3 regions of the Buttiauxella noackiae genome follow, and region 1 is predicted to be linked to each of the others. Evidence: riboswitches for the same ligand, from Rfam matches in the RefSeq annotation. Region 1 holds a riboswitch; each other region holds the start of a gene.
The links. Region 1 has a riboswitch for thiamine pyrophosphate ahead of thiC (phosphomethylpyrimidine synthase ThiC). Riboswitches for the same ligand answer to the same signal wherever they lie in the genome.
Positions count from the first base shown of each region.

Region 1 (5,355 bases):
TATTATGCGCGATACATGCAGCGTTAATCCCCTGTCGTGTCGCCATGTTGTCGCTGCAATCCAGCACTAGATCGGCGCTTTTTACTGCCTGAGCTAATGATTTTCCAGCCAGGCGTTCGCCAATAACCTGGAGTTTAATATCAGGATTGAGCAGTTGAAGATGACGCTGTGCGACTCGTGATTTCGGCTGGTCGAGATCTGCTGAAGTGAACAGAATCTGGCGCTGCAAATTACTGATATGCACATTGTCATCATCAGCAAGAATCAAAGTGCCAACGCCCGCAGCTGCAAGATATAACGCGGCTGGCGAGCCTAGCCCGCCAAGCCCGACGATTAAAACTTTACTTGCGAGCAGCTTCTGTTGCCCTTCGATGGCAATGTCTTCCAGCAACAGCTGGCGGCTGTAGCGCATGAAATCTGTATCATTCATCGCCAGCCCCCACCAGTTCCAGTAGCTGCGCAGTAGCAGTTTGCCAGTTAGCAGCCTGAGTTATTGCGCTAACAACAGCCACACTGCCAACGCCAGTGGCGAGGACGGCAGGAACTCGTTCCAGGCTAATTCCGCCAATCGCCACGGTGGGATAATCACCGAGGGTTTTGATATGTTCAGCCAATTGCTCGAGCCCCTGCGGGGCAGACGGCATCTGTTTGGTATTGGTTGGAAAAACATGCCCCAGAGCGATGTACGAGGGGCGTGCCGCGAGGGCGCGATCCATTTCCATATTATCGTGAGTGGAAAGTCCAAGCCGCAGACCCGCATCGCGAATAGCGTCCAGATTTGCCACATCCATATCTTCCTGACCGAGATGCACGCCGTAAGCGCGATGTTTTATCGCCAGTTGCCAGTAATCGTTAATGAATAAACGTGCGTTGTAGCGATCGCCCAGTTTGATGGCCGCGATAATATCGGCTTCTACGTCGCTTTCGACTTTGTCTTTGATTCGTAGCTGGATGGTGCGTACACCAGCCTCTAGCAAACGCTCGATCCACTCCACACTATCCACCACCGGATACAATCCCAGGCGTTTTGGAACATCTGAAAAAGCTGATTCGCTCATCACACTTCCTCCTGGCGCAGGTAAATTTCACCGCCTTTTGCCCGGAACGTTTGCGACATATCTTCCATGCCGACTTCAATCGCCTGTTTAGCCGCGAAATCACGCACTTCCTGGGAGATTTTCATTGAGCAGAATTTTGGCCCGCACATCGAACAGAAGTGAGCGACTTTGCCGGATTCTTGCGGCAGCGTTTCATCGTGATAGGCGCGAGCGGTGAAGGGATCGAGCGCGAGATTAAACTGATCTTCCCAGCGGAACTCGAAGCGGGCTTTTGACATGGCGTTGTCGCGGATTTGCGCGCCGGGATGGCCTTTTGCCAGGTCTGCAGCATGCGCCGCAATTTTGTAGGTAATCAGCCCCTGTTTAACATCTTCTTTATTCGGCAGGCCGAGGTGCTCTTTTGGCGTCACGTAACAGAGCATCGCGCAGCCAAACCAGCCGATCATGGCGGCTCCAATACCGGAAGTGAAATGGTCGTAACCTGGCGCAATGTCCGTGGTCAGCGGGCCGAGTGTATAGAACGGAGCTTCGTGGCAATGCTCCAGTTCTTCGGTCATATTGCGGCGGATCATCTGCATTGGCACATGTCCTGGCCCTTCAATCATTACCTGCACATCGTATTCCCAGGCAATTTTGGTCAGTTCGCCCAGTGTATGTAGTTCTGAGAATTGCGCTTCATCGTTGGCATCCTGAATGGAGCCAGGGCGCAGGCCATCGCCCAGTGAGAGTGAAACGTCGTAAGCGGCACAAATTTCGCAAATTTCGCGGAAGTGCTCATACAGAAAGTTTTCCTGATGATGCGACAGGCACCATTTCGCCATAATCGATCCGCCACGCGATACAATTCCGGTCAGGCGTTTGGCTGTCATCGGCACATAACGCAGCAACACTCCAGCGTGAATAGTGAAGTAGTCCACGCCTTGCTCGGCTTGTTCCAGAAGCGTGTCGCGAAACATTTCCCAGGTCAGGTCTTCAGCAATGCCGTTTACTTTTTCCAGTGCCTGGTAGATTGGCACTGTTCCGATTGGCACAGGGCTATTACGCAAAATCCATTCGCGGGTTTCGTGGATATAGCGGCCAGTAGATAGATCCATCACGGTGTCCGCCCCCCAGCGTGTTGACCAGACCAGTTTTTCCACTTCTTCTTCAATGGAGGAGGTGACCGCTGAGTTGCCGATATTAGCATTCACTTTGACAAGGAAATTACGCCCGATAACCATTGGCTCAGATTCGGGGTGGTTGATATTGGCAGGGATAATTGCCCGGCCTGCGGCGACTTCGTCACGCACAAATTCAGGGGTAATATTTTCTGGCAGGCGCGCGCCAAAACCCTGGCCTGGATGCTGGTGGCGTAACACTTCATCGCGAATGCGTTCACGGCCCATGTTTTCACGGACGGCGATAAACTCCATTTCCGGCGTCACAATTCCCTGTCGTGCATAGTGCAGTTGCGTAACGATTTTTCCAGCCTTAGCGCGCTTAGGCGTGAGTTGTGTTTCAAAACGCAATTCGTCCAGGCCATCATCAGCAAGGCGCTCTTTGGTATACGCAGAGCTACGGTCGGTCAGTATTTCGCAGTCATCACGTTCGGCAATCCAGTTTTCACGCAGTGGTGAAAGCCCGCGCAGAACGTCGATGCTGATTGCCGGGTCGCCATACGGGCCAGAAGTGTCATACACCGGTATCGCATCGTTAGGGGTGAATAAAGGGTTTTCTTTGGTACCGCCAGTTGCGGTTGGGCTGAGTTGAATTTCGCGCATCGGTACGCGGATATCATCGCGTGAGCCAGTTAGATAAATACGTTGGGAGTTGGGGAAAGCAGTACCTTCCAACGTATTGATAAAATGTTGGGCAGCAGCGCGTTGTTCGCGGCGGTTTAGTTTTTTTTCAGTAGTAGACATAGCTCATTCCAGTGTTTATCAGGAAGTGGCTTGTCAGAACAACGGAGGAGTAATGAATGTGGGGCGCCCGCGTACGGGTGAACCCAAAAGCAGAATTACTCTTGTTCCCTTCGCAGGTATTAGCCTGATCAGGTTCCGCGGATCCCGAATTAACGGTCTCAGCCGGTGTTCAATTAAACACTCGGCACTCCGACAAGATAAACCCGTATTGCTACGGGTCGCTATGTAAACTACTCGTTAACAGAGCAGAACTCAAGCCGGACGTGCAAGGCTGCCGGTATCGTTAGCACTGTCATTTAAATCATTGTCGTACGCCAACAGAATGAGTTTATCTTCCAGCGAGAAACGTGATTCCAGCGCTTCGCCGATGCCGGATAATGCTTTCTGGAACTCAATATAGTTATCATCATCGATAGCACTTTCGAGATGCGAATCGTAAAAATCCATAATGTGTTGGGTGTTGGCTTCAAGCTGCGGATAAAGGTGAGTTGCGGCTAAAAGTGGGCTGCTACCTTCCATTTCGCTGATAATGCGTTCATAAATATTGAAATGACCGGCAGAAAGATAATCCACCAGATTATGGCAAAAGTTATCCAGAGCCTTTTCATTGAGCGCGGTATGGGATTCCTTGTTAGGCTTGATCCCTACCATATTGTAATAAGCCACCAATAAATGTTTGCGGGCATGTAGCCATTGGTCGATTAACTCATTACTACCACCGACGCGCTCAGTCAGATTTTCTAACTGGTTAAGCATGATTGACTCCGTGATTCCGTGAGTAAAAGATGTAACGCAAACGTACCCAAAATTGTTACGACCATTTGTTTATACCAGCGAACTCGGGGATGTGCACCAGGTTATGGAACGTGTAATTCAAAAGTTAGATCAGGGCTGGTTTATCGTCAGTCATGAACAAAAATTGTGGTTGCCGAAAGGTGAGCTACCTCACGGAGCGGCGCAAGATTTTCAGCTTGAGGGTGCGGTTGGGATGCATATCGGCGAGTGGGAAAGTGAGCCGGTGTGGTTAGTGCGACAAAATCGCCGTGCAGATATGGGCTCAGTGCGCCAGGTTATTGACCAGGACCCAGGGTTATTTCAACTTGCCGGGCGTGGCGTGCAGTTAGCCGAGTTCTATCGCTCACATAAATTCTGTGGTTACTGCGGCCATGAAATGCACGTTAGCAAAACCGAATGGGCGATGCTGTGTAGCCATTGTCGTGAACGCTACTATCCACAAATTTCACCGTGCATCATCGTGGCTATCCGCCGTGACGACCACATTCTGCTTGCTCAGCACACACGCCATCGCGGTGGGGTTTATACCGTGCTGGCCGGGTTTGTCGAAGTAGGGGAAACCCTCGAGCAAGCAGTGGCGCGTGAAGTGATGGAAGAAAGCAGCATCCACGTGAAGAATTTGCGTTATGTGACTTCCCAACCATGGCCGTTCCCGCAATCTTTAATGACCGCATTCATGGCGGAATATCACAGTGGTGAGATTGAAATTGACCCGAAAGAGTTACTTGATGCGGGTTGGTATCGTTATGACCAACTTCCGTTATTGCCGCCACCTGGTACGGTTGCTCGTCGACTGATTGAAGACACTGTCGCCCTGTGTCGGGCAGAGTATGAATGACGTGGTAAACTGGCGGAATGTATTTAGAGTTCCAGCCAAAGGAAATGCAAAATGACTGAACTGAAGAACGATCGTTACCTGCGGGCGCTGCAACGCCAGCCTGTAGATACCACGCCAGTATGGATGATGAGGCAGGCAGGTCGTTACTTGCCAGAATACAAAGCAACACGTGCCCAGGCCGGCGATTTTATGTCGCTGTGCAAAAATGCGGAGTTGGCTTGCGAAGTGACTTTGCAACCGCTGCGTCGCTACCCGTTGGATGCGGCGATCCTCTTCTCCGACATCCTCACCGTACCGGATGCGATGGGGCTTGGCCTCTATTTTGAAGCGGGCGAAGGCCCACGTTTCCGCTCACCTATCACCAGCCGTGCTGATGTTGAAAAGTTGCCGATTCCTGATCCGGAAGGTGAACTGGGTTATGTGATGAATGCAGTGCGCACCATTCGCCGCGAGCTAAAAGGCGAAGTGCCGCTGATTGGCTTCAGCGGTAGCCCGTGGACGCTTGCGACTTATATGGTTGAAGGCGGTAGCAGCAAAGCCTTTACCGTGATTAAAAAGATGATGTATGCCGACCCGCAAGCGCTGCATCTTCTGCTCGATAAGCTGGCGCAAAGCGTCACGCTATACCTGAATGCGCAAATCAAAGCTGGCGCGCAATCGGTGATGATTTTCGATACCTGGGGTGGCGTGTTGACCGGGCGTGATTATCAGCAGTTCTCGCTCTATTACATGCACAAAATCATTGATGGCCTGCTACGTGAAA
Region 1 covers NZ_JPRU01000007.1:8,844-14,198, forward strand. Annotated here, with positions in the region: gene IX31_RS20635 (HesA/MoeB/ThiF family protein) at 1-430, opposite strand, end outside; gene thiE (thiamine phosphate synthase) at 423-1,058, opposite strand; gene thiC (phosphomethylpyrimidine synthase ThiC) at 1,058-2,959, opposite strand; TPP riboswitch at 3,048-3,161, opposite strand; gene IX31_RS20650 (Rsd/AlgQ family anti-sigma factor) at 3,212-3,715, opposite strand; gene nudC (NAD(+) diphosphatase) at 3,819-4,592, shown strand; gene hemE (uroporphyrinogen decarboxylase) at 4,644-5,355, shown strand, end outside.

Region 2 (5,355 bases), on a different contig from region 1:
CATTAATCAACTTAACCCCCTCAGACATGGATTTCTTAAAGGCTTTGCGGCCAAGAATTAACCCCATGCCGCCCGCACGCTTATTAATAACTGCGGTACGCACAGCATCTGTCAGATCGGTTTCACCTCCAGCGGCACCACCCGAGTTAATCAACCCTGCGCGGCCCATATAGCAGTTGGCCAGTTGGTAACGCACCAGGTCAATCGGATTATCGCTGGTCAGTTTGGTGTACACACGGTCATCGGTATAACCAAAGTTTACCGCCTTGTAGCCGCCATTATTTTCCGCCATTTTCTGCTTCACGATATCCGCGCCAATCGTGGCGGCCAGATGGTTTGCCTGGCCAGTTAGATCGGCGCTTACGTGGTAATCCACACCGTCTTTTTTAAAGTCCGGGTTACGTAGATATGCCCAAAGCACAGTGACCAGCCCCAGTTCATGTGCGCGCTCAAACGCCACAGAAATCTCTTCAATCTGGCGACGTGACTCAGGCGAACCAAAGTAGATAGTCGCCCCTACTGCCACCGCCCCCATATTGAAAGCCTGCTCGACGCTTGTATATAACGTCTGGTCGAAAGTATTTGGGTAACTGAGCGTTTCGTTGTGGTTAAGTTTGACGAGGAAAGGAATGCGATGCGCGTAACGTCGTGACACCGATGCCAGCACACCATAGGTTGAAGCGACACAGTTGCAGCCAGCTTCAATCGCCAGCTCAACAATGTTTTTCGGGTCAAAATAGAGAGGGTTTGCCGCAAAAGATGCCCCGGCGGAGTGTTCCACACCCTGATCGACCGGTAAAATAGAAAGGTAACCAGTGCCAGCAAGCCGCCCGGTGTTATACAGCGTTTGCATGTTTCGTAGCACCGCAGGCGGGCGGTTGTTATCCACCATCACGCGGTCTACATAATCCGAACCTGGCAGATACAACTGGTCTGCCGGAATAGTCATACAACGATGCTGTAACAAGCTGTCGGCATCTTTGCCAAGCAGCTGTGCAATATCAGTCATAATACGCTCCCGTAAATTCAGCGAGCACCCTGCCCGCTGAGGATGGATTCTCCTGGCCTGCTTTCATTAAAACAGGCAGACATAATCCTGGCCGTGACTGACGGTATTCGCCACCTACGGGAGCACTTTCGGTTTGTTTTGCGGTGTAACGTTTTATACCCGGCGGAGATTTACCCCATTACCACCACTCGTGAAAATGATGCACTGGCCCAATTCCTTGCCCAACCTCCAGCGAATCCGCCTGTTTTAATGCCTGAGACAGCCACTTTTTCGCCGCTGTGATAGTTTGAGGCCAGTCGTTGTTGCGTGGATAAAGTGCCGCAAGAGCTGCGGATAATGTGCAACCCGTACCATGCGTATGACGCGTTTGCACACGTGGCGCAGTAAAACGTTGTGCTCCACTTTGGGTAAACAACCAATCAGGGCTTTCAGCATCATCAAGATGGCCGCCTTTCATCAGCACGGCCTTGCATCCCATTCCTAGCAATGCATCTCCCTGCTCTTTCATTTCACGTTCATTACAAGCTTGCGCCGTATTCAACAGAGCTGCCGCTTCGGGTAAGTTCGGGGTAATCAATGCCACCTGCGGTAATAACCTGCGGCGTAAACTTTCTACCGCCGAAGGGGCAAGCAACGGGTCGCCACTTTTCGCCAGCATTACCGTATCAAGCACCACGTTTTTCACTTTGTAAAATGCCAACCTCTCGGCCACAGCATCAACAATATCTGTTTCTGCCAACATGCCAATTTTGACGGTGTCGATGCGAACATCGCTCAGTACAGAGTCAAGTTGGGCTGCGACAAATTCAGGTTCGATACGATAAACCGACTGCACTCCTCGCGTATTTTGTGCAACCAGCGCGGTAATGACACTAGTGCCATACGCACCCAATGCCGAGAACGTTTTAAGGTCGGCCTGGATACCCGCACCACCACTCGGGTCGGTTCCAGCAATAGTGAGCGCATTAATGCGTTTTACTCCTTTCATATCAGGGCCTCCGCATTAAGTGCGTAAAGCGCGTCCAGAAAGGCTGGAGTGAAACTACCGGGCCCACGGCTTGCAGCAATTGCCTGCTCGCCAGCACATTTCATAAACTGGCAGGCGGAAGCAACATTATCTAGCCGGGAGCCAGGCAATGAACAACAGGCAGCCACAACCGCAGAAAGTGCGCATCCTGTGCCGACAACACGCGTCATCAACGCACCACCACCGGCAACGCTCCAGGCATTCTCGCCATCGGTGACATAATCTTCTTCACCTGTAACTGCAACAATTGCACCAGTCATCTGCGCAAGTTTGAGAGCGGCGGGTAGTGCGCAAAGCGCCTCTTCAGTGCTGTCCACACCTCGTCCGCCACCAGTTTCACCCGCAAGAGCCATGATTTCCGACGCATTACCACGAATGGCGGCCGGTTTTAATTCAAGAATGGTGCGTGCAAATTTTGTACGAAAATCCAGGCCACCGACGGCTACGGGATCCAGAACCCAGGGGGTTGATGATTGGTTAGCGGCATGAATGGCTGCAAGCATCGCAACGCTACGCTCAGAGGTAAGTGTGCCGATATTGATGAGTAGAGCGCAGGCTATAGGGCTAAATTGTGCGGCTTCTTCGGGCTCAATGACCATCGCAGGAGCCGCACCAATAGCGAGCAAAACGTTGGCGGTAAAATTCTGCACCACATCGTTAGTCATGCAATGAACTAAAGGAGAGACTTGACGTAAATTATGTAAAACCGACGCGGCAAGGTGGCCGGGTAGCAGGTCAGGCTGCATATTGAAAGCTCCTGCCCGGCGTGAAGAAGGGATGCCATGGCAGGCATCTGACTTCCCTACGCTGGCATTATCCAGATCAGGTGGTACGGGTATTTCTCAGCCTTCACAAAGAAGGGCACCCCGAGTCATTTAAATCAAAATCAACTACTTGCGAGTAACATCCCGTTAATAGCTGTTCAGGATAATGCCAGCGGAAAGTCTGACAGACAAGTTCTTAATGTCCGTGACCCCAGTGAAATGATGACCAACTTTCCCTGGCATCATCTTTATCAGGATTTGACTATTAATGAGAATACTCTCTCAAAACCTATTAACATAAATCTAAAAAATTAATTTATTATAGTTAACGAATTCACCAGTCGTTATTTTTGACCAACCAGTCAAAATTATTTCTATGGAGCTTTTAATTTTGCCAATAGCTGTTAATACACTGAAACAACTTGATCATTAAATGATCGCAATGTATTTAAAATATACTGAAAAAAACATCAACTCTACCTTGTTCGATATAATGAAATTGGCAACAGCATGCTTTATGTGTATAACTAGCAACAAATATTTGCCTTTGATCTTTTCTTATAAAAAAACATAAATCCAACATCCTATATGAATATCGAAAACAAAATCTCAACTAATAAAAACAGTATTGCAAAAATATTCAATTGGTTAATTACATGTATTTTTATTGTTTCTGGTCTGTTTGTCTCTGTGGCTCAAGCCCAACAATCAAAGACGATAGAGAGCATCACAAATACTCATCAGATAAACATCGCCTATCGTGATGCCCCACCTTTTTCTTATGCAGCATCGGATGGCAAAGTTGTTGGTTATGTCATTGATTTATGCAACGTTATTGTTAGTGATATTAGTAAACATCTGAATATACCTGACTTAAAGATTAATTATATTGATAACAAATATCTACCAGACAGAGATGCTTTATTGCGTGAAAAGAAGGTAGATATGATCTGTTCCGTTAATGCTAACGTCATTGAATGGAAAACGATTGCAGACTATTCAATCCCCTATACTTATTCATACACACGATTCGCAACGTTAAAGAACAAAAATATATCATCTATTGATCAATTAGCCGGGCACACTGTTAGTGTGACATCGGGATCAGTTGATGCCCTTGCTCTTAACCAGGCCAATCGTGAGTTGGGTCTCAATTTATTCGTCATTACTACTCCGACCATGGAAAAAGCTTTTGAGCTGATGCGCAATGGAAAAACATCCGCTGCCTTTATCAACGACATTTCATTAAAAGAAATCATTGAGGCTCAGAGCGATAAAACTTCATTTTCCATTAGTGATAAAGGGGTTGGAAAACCACAATTCTTTGTCATATTGCTACCGCACGATGACCAAGAATTTAAGTCACTGGTAAATCAGAGTCTTTGTAAAATAAGAAAATCACCTGATTTTGGAAAAATTCATGACATCTGGTTTAATAAACCAATTCCTTATTTAAAGTTAAATTTACAAAGCCCTTATTCACAAGAAATGGATAAAGCCTTAACGCAATTTGATGATTGTTCAAGTGCAGAACGATAAATAGTTAGTCGCCCACTACATTGGGTGGCTTGAAGAATGTATTGAACTACAAACCTTCCAGCAGAGACTCCTATTACGAGATACATTTCCAATTTCCTGACTTATACACACACTATTACCCAATGCAAATACAACGATCGATTTTTAAACCATAAACAAACATGAGAACACCATAAACAACATTCATAGCATGTTAATAACATATTGTTTTTGTCTAATCATACATTTCATTTGACTCGTCACTAAAATCCATATGAAAATTAATAGCAAATTATTGGTTTAGTGTTTGTTGGATGAATCACGGATAAGATTAAAAACCTCATGGCTATCATTAGACTTTATATAAACGAAAAGTAAACCATTGTGAGTAAGTAGCATGGGGCTTAGAAGTTTTCTTGAAAAAATGTACAAACCTGTGGTTATGGAAAATGAGTTAGCTAACAGAAACTCCAGGATCAACAAAAGTACAGTGGTTAATCAGTGGCGGAATTTTCCATTGATGTATTTAGCTCGCCCTAAAAACCTAAAAAAGTACATCACACTCTGCTTTTCATTTGTTCTTCTGTACTCATTTGCGGATAAACTGAGTAATAGCATTGAGATTTCTGGTACAACTATCAGGCTCTACGACCTCACGTTGCCCGTAATTTCCGCATTACTTATTTTGTACAACAAAAAGGCAATTCCGGTTCTTATTCTGTTTGCCCTGTATCGTGTTCATACACAGCCTTTACCCCAGGTCCTTGATACAATATCTCAACTCACAGCGGCTTTAATCAGCACAAAAGTCTATTTCTACGCCACTGGTAAGCGTGGGGCCGTCAGTTTCGGACGTAGTAGCCTCAGCGCCCAGCGCATACTGTGGTTGATATGTTTTAACACCCTTATTTTTACACTCTTTCAACAGTTTTTATTACTAAAGTTTAATTTTATATCAGAAATAAATATTTTAAGTATCCCCACTCTCATTAATATTCAATGGATGTTGACATCCTGTATTACAGGCACTCCATTTT
Region 2 covers NZ_JPRU01000002.1:853,001-858,355, forward strand. Annotated here, with positions in the region: gene fbaB (class I fructose-bisphosphate aldolase) at 1-1,009, opposite strand, end outside; gene thiD (bifunctional hydroxymethylpyrimidine kinase/phosphomethylpyrimidine kinase) at 1,188-1,997, opposite strand; gene thiM (hydroxyethylthiazole kinase) at 1,994-2,782, opposite strand; TPP riboswitch at 2,819-2,915, opposite strand; gene IX31_RS12410 (transporter substrate-binding domain-containing protein) at 3,389-4,339, shown strand; gene IX31_RS12415 (EAL domain-containing protein) at 4,716-5,355, shown strand, end outside.
Region 2: linked by a shared signal. The riboswitch ahead of thiM (hydroxyethylthiazole kinase) and the one ahead of thiC (phosphomethylpyrimidine synthase ThiC) in region 1 are both predicted to bind thiamine pyrophosphate.

Region 3 (5,355 bases), on a different contig from region 1:
TGTTGGAACTGTTTTTAGCTGAATAATCAGAAGTTATTTGGCGGATGACGCTACGCTTATCCGCCCTACTAAGTGCAGTTGTAGGTTGGATAAGCGTAGCGTCATCCGACATAATTTCGGCTTAAATATTCTTCACCCGGCTCGTCAAAATCAACGCCAGTACCGACAGCCCGGCAATCAGCCAGTACACCGAATGGTGCCCAAAACTCTCCGCCAGCGCCCCCTGTAAAACCCCTGCCAGAATCACACCCGTCGAGATACTATTGGTGAATAATGTGGTTGCAGACCCCGGCCTACCCGGCATTAAATCCTGGAACCACAACATTCCAATACCGGCGACAATACCAATAAACACCGCGTTAAAGAGCTGGAGCAATAGCAGCGCCGTGCGGCTATGGAATAGAATTAAGCCGACGTAGAACAACACGCCAGCCGCCACAGCAATCACCATCATGCGCCGCTTGCCAAAACGCTTCACGTAATAGCCCGCAAGAATCATTGCCGGGATCTCAAGACCCGCAGCCGTTCCCATCAGAAGCCCCGCCAACGATTCGGGCAGCCCTAAATCACTGCTGACCCACAACGGCATGTCGATGATATACATGGTGTTGCAGGTCCACATCAGCATCGAGGCGATAAACAGCATACGGACGTTTTTGTCTTTCCAGCCACTGACCTGGGTAAGCGCCACATCAGCGGGCTGCTCAATTCTTGCGACGGAAGGAAGTGCGAAGAAAATTAGCGCAAGCGAGATAACAAAAATCCCGGCCGCGATAAGAAACATGGTGGTAAAGCCGTAATTTAACGCGAGCATAAACGACAATGGCGGGCCAATAACCCAGGCAAGCGAGAGCTGCGCACGCATGATCGAGCTGAACATCACCACTTCACGCGCTGAGTTATCTGCATACTCACGGGCAAGCGCGAAAATTTGCGGCATGGCGGTATTAGCAATAGACGCGAACATGACGCCAACAGTGATTAACGTCAGGTAATGACGGTTAAAAGCAAAAAGCACACAGTTTGCTACTGCCATCATGCAACAAACCATAATCAGTTTGCGGCGATCGCCCTGATTATCTGAACGCTTCGCCAGTGCCAGGCTGACGAGAATCCCGGCTATCGCATTGACGGTATAAAACAGACCGACCCAGAATGGGCGCACCTCTACTTCGCGACTTAAAAACAGGCTAAGAGTGGGCGCCTGGAGTGCCCCCGCAATCCCCATCATGAAAGCCACAATCATAAATGCGGCATATACCGGATTGAGGCGGCGTCCTTTGGTCAGAAACCAAATCATGCAGAAATTCCTTTTGTTCGAGCGCTCACTGGGTGTGCAAAACGTAAACTATACCTTAATGACGGGCATAAAAAAGCCAGCAGGAACAATCTGCTGGCCAGGTGAAATTCACCAATTCTCAGTCACACATGTATCAACGAGTCAGTGCTTCACGGTCACGGAAGTTGTCACCTCCCACTGCATTAAGTCCTCAAGCATCCTTAGACGTTGCGATGCTGTCAGGCGAGCCAGCCATCCAGCGGAAACACTTTGGGTTGCGGTAAAATACTGTTGATAGAACTTAATAACTGGCGACCGTTTCATATACATCTCCACTTCCTCGTTTCAACGTTGTTAATTATTGGCGTAATATGAGGAGAGTTAAATTGATGAGTTTCTGACGGGAGTTCCTCTTTTATGTCCAGCGGTCGTCTACAACAACAGTTCATACGTTTATGGCAATACTTTGAAGGTAAGCCGCAGGAAACCACGCTTAATGAGCTGGCAGATCTGCTGAATTGCTCCCGTCGCCATATGCGTACGCTACTGAGTGCAATGCAGGAAAAAGGCTGGCTCAGTTGGAAAGCAGAGGTCGGGCGCGGCAAGCGTTCACAGCTGGAATTCCTGTATACCGGCCTTGCACTGCAACAACAGCGGGCTGAAGATCTTCTTGAGCAAGACAGAATTGATCAACTGGTGCAGATCGTTGGTGATAAAGCCGCTGTACGCCAAATGTTGATTTCGCATCTTGGCCGTAGCTTTCGTCAGGGGCGGCATATCCTGCGCGTTCTCTATTACCGCCCACTGTTAAATCTATTACCAGGCTCGGCTTTACGTCGTTCAGAAACCCATATTGCCCGGCAAATTTTCAGCGGATTAATCCGTATAAATGAGGAAAATGGGGAACTGGAAGCAGATATTGCCCATCACTGGCAGCAAATTTCCCCATTACATTGGCGTTTTTATCTGCGCCCCGGCGTTCATTTCCACCATGGACGTGAGCTGGATATGCTGGATGTAATGACGTCCCTGCAACGCATTAATAGCTTGCCGCTGTATTCACATATTACGCAAATTACCTCTCCAACTGCATGGACGCTGGATATCATGCTTTCGCAACCGGACAACTGGTTGCCGTGGCTGCTGGGTAGCGTCAATGCCATGATTCTGCCGCGTGAATGGCAAACCCTGAGCAATTTTTCCCGCCAGCCAGTCGGTACTGGGCCGTACTCTGTCGTGCGCAACAATACTAACCAACTGAAGATTCAGGCTTACGATGATTACTTCGGCTATCGCGCACTCATTGACGAGGTAAATTTCTGGGTATTGCCGGAGATCGGTGAAGATGTCAGTTGCGCAGTGCAACTGTCGGGCATGCCTGATAGTGAAAAAGCCGTAGAAAGCCGCCTGGAAGAAGGCTGCTATTACATTTTGTTTGATAGACGCTCCGAATCTGGCAGTAATGACGAAGTTCGCCGCTGGCTAAGCCATGTGTTGGCCCCCATCCATCTGCTTTATAGCGCGGGAGCTCAAAACCAGCAGTACTGGTTCCCGGCGTATGGGTTATTGCCGCGCTGGCACCACGCACGTCCACAACCGGTGCTTGAAAAACCTGCTGGTCTGGAATCTGTAACGCTGACGTTTTATCGCGATCACGTCGAACACAGAGTTATCAGTAAAGTCATGGAGGAATTGCTGGCTCGCGTAGGGGTTAAGCTTGTGGTGCAGGAGGTTAGCTATGAGGAGTGGCATCAGGGCAATGCTGAAAGCGATATCTGGCTTAACAGCGCGAACTTCACCCTGCCGCTGGAGTTTTCCCTCTATTCTCATCTTTATGAAGTGCCGTTGATTCAAAAATGCATCGCAAATGACTGGGAAACCGATACCCGCAAATGGCATAACGGCGAGCTTTCGCTGCCTGAATGGTGCCAAAAACGAGTTGAAAACAATGATATTTTGCCGTTAATCCACCACTGGCTGCGTATTGAAGGGCAGCGCAGTATGCGCGGTGTACGCATGAACACATTGGGTTGGTTTGACTTTAAATCGGCATGGTTTGCGCCGCCGGAGCCCCAATCCGTGAATACGGGTAAAGAGCTTTCGTAAGATTCACAAAATCATTACAATGCACGCGTTCTCAACGGGGTGCTAAGACGAAAGTCTGGCTGAGATAATACCCGTCGAACCTGATCCGGATAACGCCGGCGAAGGGATTTGAGGCTCAATTCTCAAAGTCCTTTGCCACCCCTAATTCCAAGAGGTGCAAAGTGTTCAAAAAATTCCTGCCGTTACTGGCACTCATCGCAGCCCCTGTTTTTGCAAAACCCCTGCTGACTGTTTACACCTACGACTCTTTTGCTGCCGATTGGGGTCCTGGCCCTGCGGTGAAAAAGGCCTTTGAAGCTGACTGCAATTGCGAGCTTAAATTTGTTGCCCTCGAAGATGGCGTTTCACTGCTTAACCGTCTGCGCATGGAAGGTAAAAACAGCAAAGCCGATGTAGTTCTGGGGCTTGATAACAACCTGCTGGAAGCGGCTGCACAAACCAAACTGTTCGCCCCGAGCAACGTCGACACCGGTTCACTAAAAATCCCAGGCGGCTGGAATAACAGCACCTTCGTGCCGTTCGACTACGGTTATTTCGCCTTTGTGTATGACAAAAACAAACTCAAAAATCCGCCAAAAAGCCTGAAAGAGTTGGTCGAAAGCGACCAACAATGGAAGGTAATTTACCAGGATCCGCGCACCAGTACGCCGGGTTTAGGTCTGCTGTTATGGATGCAGAAAGTTTACGGCGACAAAACGCCTGAAGCCTGGGCGAAACTGGCGAAGAAAACCGTCACCGTCACTAAAGGCTGGTCTGAAGCTTACGGACTGTTCCTGAAAGGCGAAGGCGACCTGGTGATGAGCTACACCACCTCTCCGGCGTATCACATCATTGAAGAGAAAAAAGATAACTACGCGGCAGCCAATTTCAGCGAAGGGCACTATTTGCAGGTGGAAGTGGCGGGTCGCCTGGCTTCAAGCAAGCAGCCAGAGCTGGCAGCGAAATTCATGAAGTTCTTTACCACGCCTGAGTTCCAGAACACGATCCCAACCGGCAACTGGATGTACCCGGTCACAGACGTGAAATTACCAGAAGGCTTTAATAGCCTTGTCAAACCGCAGACCACGCTGGAATTTAGCCCGCAAGACGTCTCTTCCCATCGCGCCAGCTGGATTAGTGAATGGCAACGCTCCGTCAGCCGCTGATCCCAGGCTGGCTGATTCCAGGGCTATGCGCCGCCACTCTCGTGGTCACCGTAGCCCTGGCTGCTTTTCTGGCATTGTGGTTTAACGCCCCGCAAACCGATATCCGCGCTTTGGTGCAGGATAGTTATTTGTGGCACGTACTGCGCTTTTCCTTCTGGCAAGCGTTTCTCTCAGCCGCCCTTTCCGTGTTACCAGCCATTTTTCTTGCCCGGGCACTTTATCGACGCCATTTCCCAGGGCGGCTCGCGCTGTTGCGTTTGTGCGCCATGACGCTGGTTTTGCCAGTGTTGGTGGCAGTGTTCGGGATTCTGACGGTGTATGGTCGCGAAGGCTGGCTGGCCTCATTTTGCGCCTGGCTGGGAATCGAGTGGGCATTTTCGCCCTACGGACTGAAAGGCATTTTGCTGGCCCACGTTTTTTTCAATATGCCGATGGCGACACGCCTGCTTCTTCAGGCACTGGAAAATATCCCCAGCGAACAACGACAGGTCGCCGCGCAGTTGGGAATGCAGGGTTGGAACTTCTTTCGTTTTGTAGAGTGGCCGTGGTTACGCCGCCAGATCCTTCCTGCCGCCGCACTGATTTTCATGCTCTGCTTCGCAAGTTTTGCCACGGTGCTTTCACTAGGCGGTGGGCCCCATGCAACCACCATTGAACTGGCTATTTTCCAGGCGCTCAGTTACGACTACGATCCCGCTCGTGCGGCATTGCTCGCATTAGTGCAAATGGTTTGCTGTTTAGGCCTGGTGCTAATGAGCCAACGGCTGAGCAAAGCGATTCCCGTTGGTATCAGCCAGATGGAGGGCTGGCGCGATCCGCAAGATA
Region 3 covers NZ_JPRU01000002.1:393,125-398,479, forward strand. Annotated here, with positions in the region: gene hemW (radical SAM family heme chaperone HemW) at 1-26, shown strand, start outside; gene IX31_RS10230 (sugar efflux transporter) at 122-1,300, opposite strand; gene sgrT (glucose uptake inhibitor SgrT) at 1,442-1,603, opposite strand; gene sgrR (HTH-type transcriptional regulator SgrR) at 1,697-3,385, shown strand; TPP riboswitch at 3,411-3,510, shown strand; gene thiB (thiamine ABC transporter substrate binding subunit) at 3,547-4,530, shown strand; gene thiP (thiamine/thiamine pyrophosphate ABC transporter permease ThiP) at 4,506-5,355, shown strand, end outside.
Region 3: linked by a shared signal. The riboswitch ahead of thiB (thiamine ABC transporter substrate binding subunit) and the one ahead of thiC (phosphomethylpyrimidine synthase ThiC) in region 1 are both predicted to bind thiamine pyrophosphate.